3 regions of the Bacillus sp. FJAT-45066 genome follow, and region 1 is predicted to be linked to each of the others. Evidence: riboswitches for the same ligand, from Rfam matches in the RefSeq annotation. Region 1 holds a riboswitch; each other region holds the start of a gene.
The links. Region 1 has a riboswitch for thiamine pyrophosphate ahead of tenA (thiaminase II). Riboswitches for the same ligand answer to the same signal wherever they lie in the genome.

Region 1 (4,289 bases):
TAACGCATGTAAAATTTCAGAAGAAGTTAGATTGCCTAATGGTAAACACTCCATGAAAGACATAAATATAAAGTTTGTATTAAAGGATTTTAAAGCAGGATTGACGTATATTTTACAACACAAACTTTTATTAAATATTATCGTTGGATTTTTTGTTTTCGGTATTGTAAATGGTGGTTTAACGGTTATGCCGGCTTATATTTTAAAATATAAAATATCTCCAGATAATTATGAGCAATTGATGATGTATCTTGGAATAGCTTTTGGACTATCTATCCTTCTAGGTAGTATTATTGCATCTATTTTTGTAAAAAAAATGAAATTATATCAAATGATTATCGTTGGTTTATTCATAACAGCACTATTTATTTCACTAACAGCTTATTCAACAAATTTCATAGTTTATTGTTCTTTAAGTGTTATAGTAGGATTAATTCTACCATTCATTAATATAGGAATAGGTGGCTGGTTACCAAGAATAGTTGACCCAAAAATGATGGGGCGGGTCCAAGGATGGATTAGTCCTCTTATGATGTTATCGCAAACTATTACATTAGGCTTTATTGCAGTAGCATTTCCGAAAATTTTATCTATCGAAGGACTACATTTAATTGTAGGTGGCTGTATGTTATTCGTTGCGATTTACTACAGCTTTACGTTACCAAAATACGCAAAAGAAGAAGAAACAGAAGAATTGCTACAACTACAAAAAGTTCCTTCCGCATAAAACTATTAGACAAGGAATAATGATTATAAAGATAGTGAGTTGATGTACGCTACAGGTGTGAGACTCCTGCGGGAAAAGTGTGACAAGTGAGACCCTGGAAGCGCTAGAGCGCTGAGGAGGCTCACGAGTCCACCCGCGGAAAGCGAGCACCTGTAGCGTACATCAACTGCTAGAACCCTTATCAGTTATTATAAAAGGAGACATACATGGAAAAAATAAAATCGCTACTATTATGGATCGTCACAGTAGGTCAGTTAGTAGGGGTAGGGCTATTCTTTGTAAACATCGTAGTAGCCATTTACTTTTATGCTTTTATTGTAATAGCTTTCATAACGTTAATGATATTATTAATCATAGAAAGAGTTAAAGAAAAGAAGGAGGATGACGAAAATGATTATCGTGACTACTGATTTTGTACCTGGAAAAGAAGTGAAAGAATTAAAAGGTTTTGTAAAAGGAAGTACTGTCCAATCAAAGCATGTTGGTAGAGACATTATGGCTGGACTAAAAACACTTGTAGGTGGAGAAATTAAAGGATATACCGACATGATGACGGAAGCTCGTCAAAAGGCAATTGGCAGAATGGTAGAAGATGCCCAAGCTAAAGGAGCAAATGCTATTATTGCAGTTCGTCTAGAAACATCGAACGTGATGCCAAATGCATCTGAAATCATTGCATATGGAACAGCAGTAACAGTAGAGTAAGTTTCAAGTGTATTATATTAATTCAATTGAGTGAGTTTCATAAAGTACAATTACTAAACGAAAAACGAATAGTAAACCTATTCTTTCATATAATTTACGTTTTATATCGAACGTTATTTAATTATAGGCTGTGTTAAAGCTTAGTGTTGATATTTATATACTTACCTGTTGATTTCCGTGCAAGGCTGAGACTCCTGCGGGAGAAGCGGGAAGCGGGAGACCCCACAGGCGCTTGCGCCGAGGAGTAGGTTTTTTCACGGCAGTGAAAATAACCTTCCTTTTTACCGCCCGCGGAAAGCGAAGCCTTGCACGGAAATCAACAGCAACCTTTAACATAGCCTAATTAAAAAAACGGAACATTCGTTTTTCACTAAACGAACAGTAATTATGAAATCGATTAAATTAAAAAAGTTTTGACAAATTTGTGAAAACTGTTATGATAATTATCAGAAAACAACATATAGTTTTAAAGGGCAAATTTTTTGTCCTTAACGATCAACCACTAGGGGTGCCTTCTTAAGGCTGAGATTAGAGTGTAACTCTAAGACTCTTAGAACCTGATCTCGTTAATACGAGCGTAGGGAAGTGGACGGATGAATGTTTGTACTACATAAAAGTGCGAGCAAACACGAATTTCTGTGTATTCAACCACCTTCTTTGCGCAAATGCGTAACGTAGGTGGTTTTTTATTTGCCGAAAATAGGCTAGGGAAACTAGAAAGTAGTCGTGCGCGCAACTACTTCTCAAGTTGAACTTCCATGTTAGTAGGCAACATTTATTTTTAGGAGGAATGAGAAATGAAATTTTCAGAACAAATTAGGCAAGAAGCAGACCATATTTGGGAAGCAAGCTTTAACCATCCGTTTGTAACAGGACTTGCTGATGGTCGTTTATCGCTAGAGTCATTCAAATATTATGTGATGCAAGATGCGTACTACTTAAGTCATTTCGCGAGAGTGCAAGCATATGCAGGTGCAAAAGCATTTGATTTATATACAACTTCCAGATTAGCAGCACACGCTCAAGGAACATATGAGGCAGAATTATCCCTACACGAAAACTTCTCAAAACGTCTAGGTATTACGGAGGATGAGAGAAAAAAATTTAAACCAGCACCAACGGCATACGCTTATACATCTCATATGTATCGGGCTGTATTATCTGGTGGTATTGGCGAGGTAATTGCTGCACTATTACCATGCTATTGGTTATATTACGAGATTGGTGAAAGATTAAGGGGCTCAACTCCTGAGGAACCAATTTACCAAGAGTGGATTGCAGCTTATGGTGGCGACTGGTTCCGCCAATTAGTAGAAGAGCAGATTGCAAGATTAGATGAATTAGCAGAAAAAGCATCTGTTGAAGAGCGTGAAAGAATGAAAGAACACTTTATGTTGAGCAGTCAATATGAGTATAGCTTTTGGGAAATGGCTTACACATTAGAGCAGTGGCCAGTTCGACCTAACAAAGTAAACGCGTAAGAGAGAGGACAAAGAAGATGAAAAATAAAGGCTTAAAACTAACCGATATTTTAGTAACTATCTTAATCGCAATTGTGTTCGGGATTATTTATAAACTATGGGGAACTGTCTATGACTTTGTCGGATTAACAGGTATGCAAGTACAGGAACTTACGTATGGAATGTGGTTTATCGCTGCAACAGTTGCCTATTTGATTATAAGAAAAGCTGGAGTAGCGTTTTTAGCGGAAGTTGCTGCTGCATCTGGTGAATTTATTGTTGGCTCTCAATTTGGTGTAGAAGTGTTAGTTTACGGAGTACTTCAAGGTTTATTTGCTGAGCTAGTGTTTATGGCATTCCGTTACAAACGTTTCGACTTACTAGTCGTTTCTCTTGCTGGAATTGGCTCTGCATTTGGCTCTTTTGTGATGGATATTTACAGAGGTTATCTATTCGATCTAGAAGCATGGAATTTAATGCTAAAGGTTACATTCCGCCTAATTGGCTCTGTCTTGTTCGCTGGCGTCCTAGCTTATGTCATTGTAAAAGCTCTAGAAAAGACAGGAGTTACAAACTTACTTCGCCCTGCAAGCAAAGAAGATTACGATTCTTTAAGTAAATAACTATAATAAAGTTTTGTGTTGATATTTAATTACGTTATAGCTGTTGATTTTCTTGCAGGGGGAGACTCCTCGAAAATGCATACGCATTTTCTTACGAAGGATGTATCGCTCTGTAGCCTTCCTTGTCCAGCGGGAGACGGGAGACCCCACAGGCGCTTGCGCCGAGGGAGTAGGTTTTTTCACGATAGTGAAAATAACCTTCCTTTTTACCGCCCGCGGAAAGCGAAGCCTTGCACGGAAATAAACAGCGGTCTTTCATAACATAGCCAAGTAAATAAATTGACTCAAATAAAGGAGTTATCATGATAAAAGCAAAAAACATACGATTGAAATATCCAGGTGGAGAAAGACTTTTTAATGACCTTTCCTTTACATGTGATGAAGGTGAAAAAATACTACTCCTAGGACCATCAGGATGTGGAAAGTCAACGCTTTTACAAGTATTGTCTGGTTTAATACCTGAAGCAATCGACGTACCTATGATTGCAGAAGAATTACAATTACCTGAATCTTGGGGCTATGTGTTCCAAGACCCAGATACACAATTTTGTATGCCATATGTCGATGAGGAACTTGCATTTGTGTTAGAAAATTTAGCTGTTCCTCGGGAGCAGATGGATGAAAAAATAACAGAGCTAATTCAGATAGTTGGCTTACACTTACAGTCACCACATACGAAAATTAATGAACTTTCTGGTGGTATGAAGCAAAGATTAGCGATAGCATCCGTTTTGGCTATGCAACCAGATGTATTGTTTTTAGATGAGCCAACCG
Region 2 (4,289 bases), 1.1 Mb from region 1:
TCGGAATCCTATTCATTTGGTCTAACCATGGAACAACTGGAATGATTGTATGGGAAGCGATCTCCATAACTGTGTACGGAGTAGCCGTTTATATCTTGCTATTTTCGAAGAGTATTTCATGGTATATGCATTTTAAAAGAGAAGCTTAGGAGAAATGGGGACGGGGTTTATTTCACATTCTGAGGTCAAGTACTCCATTTTGTGTGAAAAGATCCCCGTCCTTACTTCACATCACTCTGGCCACATTTGATTGTTATACGCCATATCCCAGAACATGTATTCAAAACGTGTTGTGTTTAAGAAAATTTCTTCTAATTCTAAGAGTTCTGTTTCTGTTCTTCCTTCAGCTAATTGATCCATTAACTCGATACACCATTTCGCTAATGTTCCGAATTCTTCTGAGCTATACATGCTAATCCATTCTCCGTATAGTTCATGCGCGGCAGCTCCAGGAATCTCGCTTAGTTCTTTACCAATCTCCCAATAACTCCACATACAAGGCAATAATGCAGCCACTAGTTCGGCTAATGTTCCGCTTTGGCCTTTATGTAACATATAATGCGTATAAGCTAACGTAATAGGCGAAGCTTCCGCATTTTCCAACTCTTCTAAAGAAATGCCAAAACGAGCCGCATAGCTTCGGTGTAGAGCCATTTCTTCATGTAGAGTGGAATGCATTAATGCCGCAAATTTCTCCATCGTTTGTAAATCCGTTGCTTTAATTGCTCCGATACCAAACAACTTCGCGTAATCAATTAAATAAAGGTAATCTTGAATCATATAAAAACGAAACTTCTCCGCATCAAGCGTTCCATTGCCCATTTCCACAACAAACGGATGTGTGTGATTTTTCTTCCAAATATTTTCTAATTTCTGTTGTAAATGATCTGTAAATTTCATTTTCTTCATCTCCTAAACTATTTTTTTGTATGAGTCCAATCTAAAATAAACCGCAAAAGAACCTTCGTATAATCAACTAATTGTTGAATGGAAACTTGTTCATTAATGGAGTGAGCATGCTTTAACTCGCCCGGTCCATAAATCGCTGCTGGAATACCGGCATCGCCAAACCAACCTCCATCCGTTACGGTTGGGGAAACACTTAATACAGGCTGTTCTCTTAGCGTCGATTCATGACAACTTAACAACATTTGAACCGCCTTATGTTCAGGATCTACTTCTAAAGAAGGAAAAATCTCACCACGATCTTCTATCATAGAAGAGCCTCCCCATTCAAACGTTGGCGGATTTTCTCTTAACCACGGGTCTGCCTTAGCAACATGATGTATGTGTTCTTCTATCTCTTTTGCTACTTGCTCATATGTTTCATTAGGGTAAAAGTGAACCGTTAGCCATAAACGACATTCATCGGCTATGAATGCGGCATGCCTACCACCTTCAATCACGGCTGGATTGATTGTATTAGTTCCCGGCTCGTATCCTGGGTAGCTTTTCATCACAGACCAATGTCTTTCTAACTCTTGCAACCCTTGCATAACTTTCATCATTTTCTCAATGGCGCTTGCACCAAATAACTTTCCACCTGCATGAATCATATTTTTTCTTGTCGCGTCATGATGTGTTTGCTTACTTTTCACAGTTACCCAACCAGTAATGACTCCACCTTGACCTTGCACTTGTAGATTACTAGTATCGACGACAAGCGCAAAGTCTGCCGTGTAACCTCTTTTGCAACATTGTAAAGTTCCCGCTTCTCCTACTTCTTCTCCGATAACAGACTGAAACGTCAGATCTCCTGGTAATTCAATCCCCGCTTCATGCAAAAGCTGAATCGCTAATAAAGCTCCTGCAAGTCCGCCTTTCATATCGGCTGAACCTCGACCTATTACAACACCATCTCTTACGATAGGAGTAAACGGATCTGTTTCCCACTCTTCTGACTCATCTACCTCCGCAACGTCTACATGACCGTTAATAATAAGGCTTTTATATTGGTCTGATTTTGTTCCTTTTAGCACTCCGACAACATTCGGATCACCTGGGTACACGTCCCATGTATCAATGGCAAAACCTTTTTCTTGTAAAAATCCAGCAATAAAACGCTGAGCTTCCGCTGTATTTCTTGCTGGTGGTGCTGGAGTTTCGTACTGAATTAGTTTACAAAGTAAGTCCACTAATTCGTCCTGTCGCTCCTCTACAAGTAGGATAAGTTCATCTACATTATGCTTCAATGTATTACCTCCTTTTTCTTTTGGCTCTGTTAAGCACCGCTGTTGATTTCCGCGCATATCTCCGCTTTCCGCGGGCGGGCCGGGAGCCTCCTCGGCTTCGCCTGCGGGGTCTCCCCCTCCCCGCTTCTCCCGCAGGAGTCTCCGACATGCGCTTCAATCACAGCTAGATACTATTAAAAAACGACAATAGCCTTTAACATAATCTTACTTTTGAATCAATTAAAAAAACCACTTCTGCATAAAGAAGTGGTTTGGGTTTTAAAAAGACAGTACTATCCCTGTTACTCCACTTCCCTTCGCTAGCATTACCTAGAGCAGGTTCAAGGGTTAAGACAATAGTCTCTCTCAGCTTAAAAAGCACCCCTAGTGTTGAAAAATATTCTATTATAATTAAACTTTAGCAAATTATGTTAGCGATTACAAGTGAGAACTGGGAAGTGAGAAATGGGGACGGGGTTTCTTTCACATTTCTGGCCAATAGACAGTTATCACGTGAAAGAATCCCATTCCTTAAATTGCTACACTTAATTTTTTGTAGCTTTTATTATCATCGTGCTTGGGAATCTTCTTGCTTTGTATAAGGAATAATAACGATCCGATACTGCTTCTTCAACTGATTCATATTTTACCGATACTTCACTTTCTATCACACGATCAATGGTGAAGCCTGCTTTAATCAATTCATTTATATATGTACTAACCTTTCTTTGAGGAATTACGACAGGTGCCTCTTCCCCTTTAAATCTTTCGTATGTTGTAAAACCTTCATTTTGGTAAGATCCATTGAGATAAAGTTGTCCATCTTTACTTACTAAGTGAGTGTATAATGGATGATCCCAACTAAAAATAAAACTTCCACCATGTTTCAAATAGGAGTAAATTAACTGAAAAGTAGTTGGCAAATCAGTCGTCCACCCGATTGCATATATGGAATACACATAGTCAAAATACATTTTAGGTATTTCAATTTCTTCTTCCATCGGTGCGCAATACAAGTGAGGATTTAATCCGTTTAAAGTTACTTTTGCAGTTTTTATTTGTGCCTCAGATAAATCAACACCCCACAGTTCACTAGCCTTCTTCTCAGCCATAAAGCGTAAAGAATGTCCACTTCCACAACCAATATCAAGAACTTTTTTACCTTTAATTTCTTTAAATAATCTTAATTCCTCTTCGTTTTGGCTAAATGGCCCATAACTAGGTAAAGCATCTACCCCGTTAAAATGATGGGCTACTGTATCCCAACTTTTCTTATTTTGTTTAATAATATCGATACTCACACTTTTCCTCCAAATCAAATCGCTATTTTCGAGTTTTTCATTAACAATTCTCTACATTTATGTAATTCGACAACATTCACCACATTCCTATCAGTAGAATCACATATTAATAAATAGAAAGGTTTATAGACGATTGCTACTAAGAGCAAAACATTGGATAAATTTGAAAAAAACTAAAATAATAGCCAATATATGTTAATATTACAATAGAATAGAAAGGAGTCACAAAGTATATGAAGAAATTTACCATTATCATCAGTACAGTCTTCCTTGCTTTTATTGCCCTCATTATTTTTATCAACATAAACACATCTGACGCAATTATTTCGAAACGTTTTAATGAAGACACCGTTATTAGAAGTGTTACTGTCACAAAGTATGCACCACCAAAAGACCGTTACAGCCGTTCTGAAGAAATTGCTAAAGTAACAACGGAAGATGAAGAACTAATAGAAGAAATGATTAAAAGTTTCTCTGGCTTATGGTTAAGACGGGAAATAAATGCGAGAGAAAGATGGGATGGAGAATACAGGTTAGAAATTAAGGTTAGTAACGAGAGAGAGCCTGGTAAACTGTGGACGAATAACATTTTGATTAGCTTTGATGAAAGCGACCGTATCGCCATCTCAGCAAAAAGTGGTGGACGTTATTTTGTCATAAACGGCAATGATTACTATGAAAAGATGAAAAAAATTATTGATAAATTAGATTGGAAGTAGTGCAAAATGGGGACGGGGTTTCTTTTACATTTGTGGCCAATTGAGCCTTACCATGTGAAGGAAACCCCGTCCCAAAATTAGCACTATTTAATTATTTA
Region 3 (4,289 bases), 550 kb from region 1:
TATTATATAATCTCATTCGTAATAGTAGTGAAGCGATGGAAGGTAAAGGTATGATTACGATCGAATCCTATGCGCATGAAGATAATTATGAGATTCTGTTTACAGATGAGGGACCAGGTATTCCTGAGAAAATAAAAGCAAACATTTTCGATCCGTTTTTAAGTTCAAAAGAATCAGGTACTGGGTTAGGTTTAACAATTGTTCAAAGAATTATAGAAAATCATAACGGTAGCATTGAGTTGCTATCGTCGTCCGAGTCAGGGACGACTTTCCGGATTATATTGCCTCTAACATAACAAAGGACTTACCCTGAATGGATGGGTAAGTCCTTTGTAAGTTCAATAAAGAGTCTAAAAAAGATTGTATGTGATATACCATTTACTTCCTATCTTATAGGGGATAAATGGTGTGGATAAACCTAGCTGTGTCACCGAAGAAAAAGCGTTTATTATAGTTCTGAAAAGTAGCGATAGAACTCAAAAAAGTATCGATGGAAAATAAAAGTATAGATAGAGGCCTTAAAAAGTAGCGATAGAACATTAAAAAGTACATATAGAATTGCATAAAGTACCAAAAAGACAAGAAAGTCATACAAAAATGGCATCCAAAATTAATCTTCAACGCCAAACTTGCTAAACTCCCCAATGAAGCTTACCATTTTATTTATACGTAGAAAGGACTGATCGCCCTAATGAACCCATTAATCGGAAAATCAATCAGCCAACTAGACACTCCGTCATTACTAGTCGACCTAAAAAAGCTAAAAAAAAATATCCAAAATACAGCAACATTTGCCCAACATCATAACATCCAATTAAGACCTCACATTAAAACACATAAATCCATCGAAATCGCAAAGCTTCAACTAGAAGCAGGTGCAGTTGGCATCACAACAGCTAAAATTGCCGAAGCCGAAATTATGGCAAAAGCGGGGATAAAGGATATTCTCATCGCTTATCCGATCTCAAGTCCTACTAAAATAGAACGATTAATAAACCTCCTCGCAACAGTGTCACAACTCAAAGTTTCTGTAGATAGCTTGGAACAGATAAAATTATTACAAAAACATCTAGAGAAAACGCCAAATACAATAGAAGTTTGGATAAAAGTGAACAGTGGACTGAACCGTTGTGGTGTTAAGCCTGGTAAACAAGCACTTGAATTAGCTCAAGCGATACTTCTGCTATCAAAGCTAACTCTTGGCGGCATCTTTACACATGCGGGACATTCGTATGCTGCCACTTCCCAACAAGAAATAGAAAAAATTGCTCTAGCAGAAGCAGAGGCGGTGTTAACTAGCGCGGCTGTATGCGAAAAAGCGGGGATAAAAATCAAAACGAGGAGTGTTGGCTCCACCCCTACTTATAAAATGGCTGGGGCAGTAAATGGCATTACAGAGGTAAGACCAGGCAACAGCGTTTTTTTCGATGAAATTCAAGTAGGCTTAGGTGTGACCGAAAGAAAAAATTGTGCGCTGACGGTGCTTGCGTCTGTTGTCGGAACGTATAAAGAGGAAGGTAGAATCATATTAGATGCTGGAAGCAAAACACTGTGCCTTGATAAAGGTGCACATGGAAACGCTTCTGTAAAAGGGCATGGGCACATCAATGGTCACTCAAACATAACAATCGAGCGGCTTTCCGAAGAACATGGTGTAGCAACGTTCAAAGAAGATACGGCTTTAACTTTAAACGACAAAGTCCAAATTATTCCTAATCATGCTTGTACGGTTGTGAACCAATTCAATGAGTTTTACGTACATGAAGATGGAGTAATTAAAGACTGTTGGAAAGTAGATGCAAGAGGAGCATCACAATAACATCACAATAACATCATAATACTAGCTTAAATTCTTTAGAGTGATATAATAATACTGTTTCAAAAAGAGAATACTAAACATGTAGGGGGGCTAGGTAGGCTAGCTGAGATTGTGTCCGAAGGCACTGACCCTTGAACCTGATCTGGCTCATACCAGCGTAGGAAACATATAATCTACTCTAAATATGTTAAAACTATGCCTAGGTAAAGCAGTCCTAGGCTTTTTGTATGAGATGGAAAAGAAACGATACATACGTTTAGTACCTCAAACCAACATTGGAGGAATACAGAATGAAAAAATGGATCGCAATTTTAATGGCGTCAGTTTTGCTTGTAGGTTGTGGAAACGTGAACAACAACACAGCGCCTGCAGATAAGAACCGAGCGGAAGGGTTAAAGGAAGTTTCCGTTGTGTTAGATTGGACTCCGAACACGAACCATACGGGTCTTTATGTAGCAAAAGAAAAAGGTTATTTTGAAGAAGAAGGTTTGCAAGTGGAAATATTACTTCCTGGAGAAGCAGGGGCTGACCAATTAGTTGCAGCGGGCCGTGCGGACTTTGGTGTAAGCTATCAGGAAGCCATTACAGAAGCTAGAGTGCAAGGCATTCCAATCGTTTCGATTGCAGCAATAATCCAACACAATACATCTGGATTTGCTTCACCTGCAGAAAAAAACATTACATCACCGAAAGATTTTGAAGGAAAATCTTATGGTGGGTGGGGAGCTCCCGTTGAAAAATCCGTTATCGCATCCATAATGAAAAATGATGGAGATGCAGATGTGGAACAAGTACGATTTATTAACATGGGAGATGCAGACTTTTTCACGGCTGTTCGTCGTGACATTGACTTTGCTTGGATTTATTACGGATGGACAGGTGTAGAGGCAGAGTTGCGCGGGGAAGAAATTAATATGGTGTATTTAACAGACTATTCCGATGCACTTGATTACTACACACCCGTACTTTCTACCAATGAAAAAATGATAGATGAACAAAGCGATGTAGTTAGAGCGTTTATAAAGGCGGCTTCTCGTGGATATGAATTTGCAATCGAAAACCCAGAAGAAGCGGCAGAAATACTAATTGCTGCCGTACCTGATTTAGATGCGGAATTAGTAACAGCGAGCCAAAAGTGGTTAGCAGACAAATATAAAAATGACGCACCACGTTGGGGAGAACAAAAATTAGAAGTTTGGGAGAACTATGCACAGTGGATGATAGAAAACGATCTACTAGAAGGTGAATTAGATGCGGAAGCAGCGTTCACTAATGAGTTTCTTCCAGAGTAAGTAGGAGGAGAAAATAAAAATGGCAAATGCATTAGTAAGCATTCAAATCATTCCGAAAACAAAAAAAGGGGAAAACGTTATCCCTTATGTAGATGAAGCTATTAAAATTATTGAAGACTCAGGTGTGGCATATCGCGTAGGGCCGTTAGAAACAACAATGGAAGGCGATATGGCACAGTTATTTTCTATTATTGAAAAAATGAACGTGCGAATGATAGAGCTAGGAAGTAGCAACGTAATCTCTCAAGTAAAAGTCTTGTATCAGCCAACAGGCATCACAATAGGACAATTAACGGAGAAGTATGACGGATGATGAAAAATATTTTTACAAAAAGTTGGAGGCCATTTTTGGTTCTCCTTCTTTTGTTCATTTTATGGGAACTGGCTGTTACTTTTTTTGAAGTTCCAAAATGGTTATTACCAGCGCCATCGTTAATTTTTGCGGAAGCTTGGAACGGGTGGGTAAATTTTCAACCACATGTGTTATCGACCGTCCAAATAACAGTGTTAGGCTTTGCGATTGGAGCAAGCATCGGGATTATAACAGCAATCATTTTACATTTAATACCTATCGTTCGTGAATCCGTATACCCGTTGCTTATCCTTTCGCAAAATGTGCCAATCATTGTTTTAGCACCACTTTTAGTCATATGGTTTGGATTTGGGCTTTTGCCAAAAATGATTGTCATCACGCTCGTATGCTTCTTTCCCATTACAATCGCGGCACTAGATGGTTTTCGTCAAACAGCACCTGAACTAAAACATTACATGAAAATGGCTGGTGCATCGAATCGGCAACTATTTTGGAAAGTAGAATTACCGTACTCCTTACCTTCTATTCTTTCGGGCATGAAAATCTCCGCAACCTATAGCGTAATGGGTGCTGTTATTTCAGAATGGCTCGGTGCGCAGCGTGGGATTGGCGTTTACATGACACTAGCCTCTTCTTCATTCCGAACAGATCGCGTGTTTGTGGCCATTTTTACGATTATGATTATTAGCTTATTGTTTTTTGCGATAATTTTCTTGTTGGAGAAATGGTTCGTACGTTGGAAAGAAAAAGGTGGGGGTGAAAGATGAGTCATCTAGTCATGAGAGATATTACAAAATCGTTTGGAGAAAATAAAGTCATTTCTTCCTTGAATTTCACCATTGAAAAAGAACAGTTCGTCTCGATT

Region 2: linked by a shared signal. The riboswitch ahead of CDZ92_RS05475 (acetylornithine deacetylase) and the one ahead of tenA (thiaminase II) in region 1 are both predicted to bind thiamine pyrophosphate.
Region 3: linked by a shared signal. The riboswitch ahead of CDZ92_RS13765 (ABC transporter substrate-binding protein) and the one ahead of tenA (thiaminase II) in region 1 are both predicted to bind thiamine pyrophosphate.

The regions. Positions count from the first base shown of each region.
Region 1 covers NZ_NISQ01000001.1:2,178,987-2,183,275, reverse strand. Annotated here, with positions in the region: gene CDZ92_RS11070 (MFS transporter) at 1-727, shown strand, start outside; gene CDZ92_RS11065 (hypothetical protein) at 934-1,137, shown strand; gene CDZ92_RS11060 (YbjQ family protein) at 1,118-1,432, shown strand; TPP riboswitch at 1,927-2,033, shown strand; gene tenA (thiaminase II) at 2,230-2,913, shown strand; gene CDZ92_RS11050 (ECF transporter S component) at 2,931-3,515, shown strand; gene CDZ92_RS11045 (ABC transporter ATP-binding protein) at 3,818-4,289, shown strand, end outside.
Region 2 covers NZ_NISQ01000001.1:1,078,524-1,082,812, reverse strand. Annotated here, with positions in the region: gene CDZ92_RS05485 (DUF5336 domain-containing protein) at 1-149, shown strand, start outside; gene tenA (thiaminase II) at 232-900, opposite strand; gene CDZ92_RS05475 (acetylornithine deacetylase) at 918-2,192, opposite strand; TPP riboswitch at 2,467-2,567, opposite strand; gene CDZ92_RS05470 (class I SAM-dependent methyltransferase) at 2,717-3,472, opposite strand; gene CDZ92_RS05465 (hypothetical protein) at 3,706-4,191, shown strand; gene CDZ92_RS05460 (manganese catalase family protein) at 4,279-4,289, opposite strand, start outside.
Region 3 covers NZ_NISQ01000001.1:2,727,574-2,731,862, reverse strand. Annotated here, with positions in the region: gene CDZ92_RS13775 (sensor histidine kinase) at 1-296, shown strand, start outside; gene CDZ92_RS13770 (D-TA family PLP-dependent enzyme) at 692-1,819, shown strand; TPP riboswitch at 1,893-2,000, shown strand; gene CDZ92_RS13765 (ABC transporter substrate-binding protein) at 2,110-3,111, shown strand; gene CDZ92_RS13760 (thiamine-binding protein) at 3,131-3,424, shown strand; gene CDZ92_RS13755 (ABC transporter permease) at 3,424-4,191, shown strand; gene CDZ92_RS13750 (ABC transporter ATP-binding protein) at 4,188-4,289, shown strand, end outside.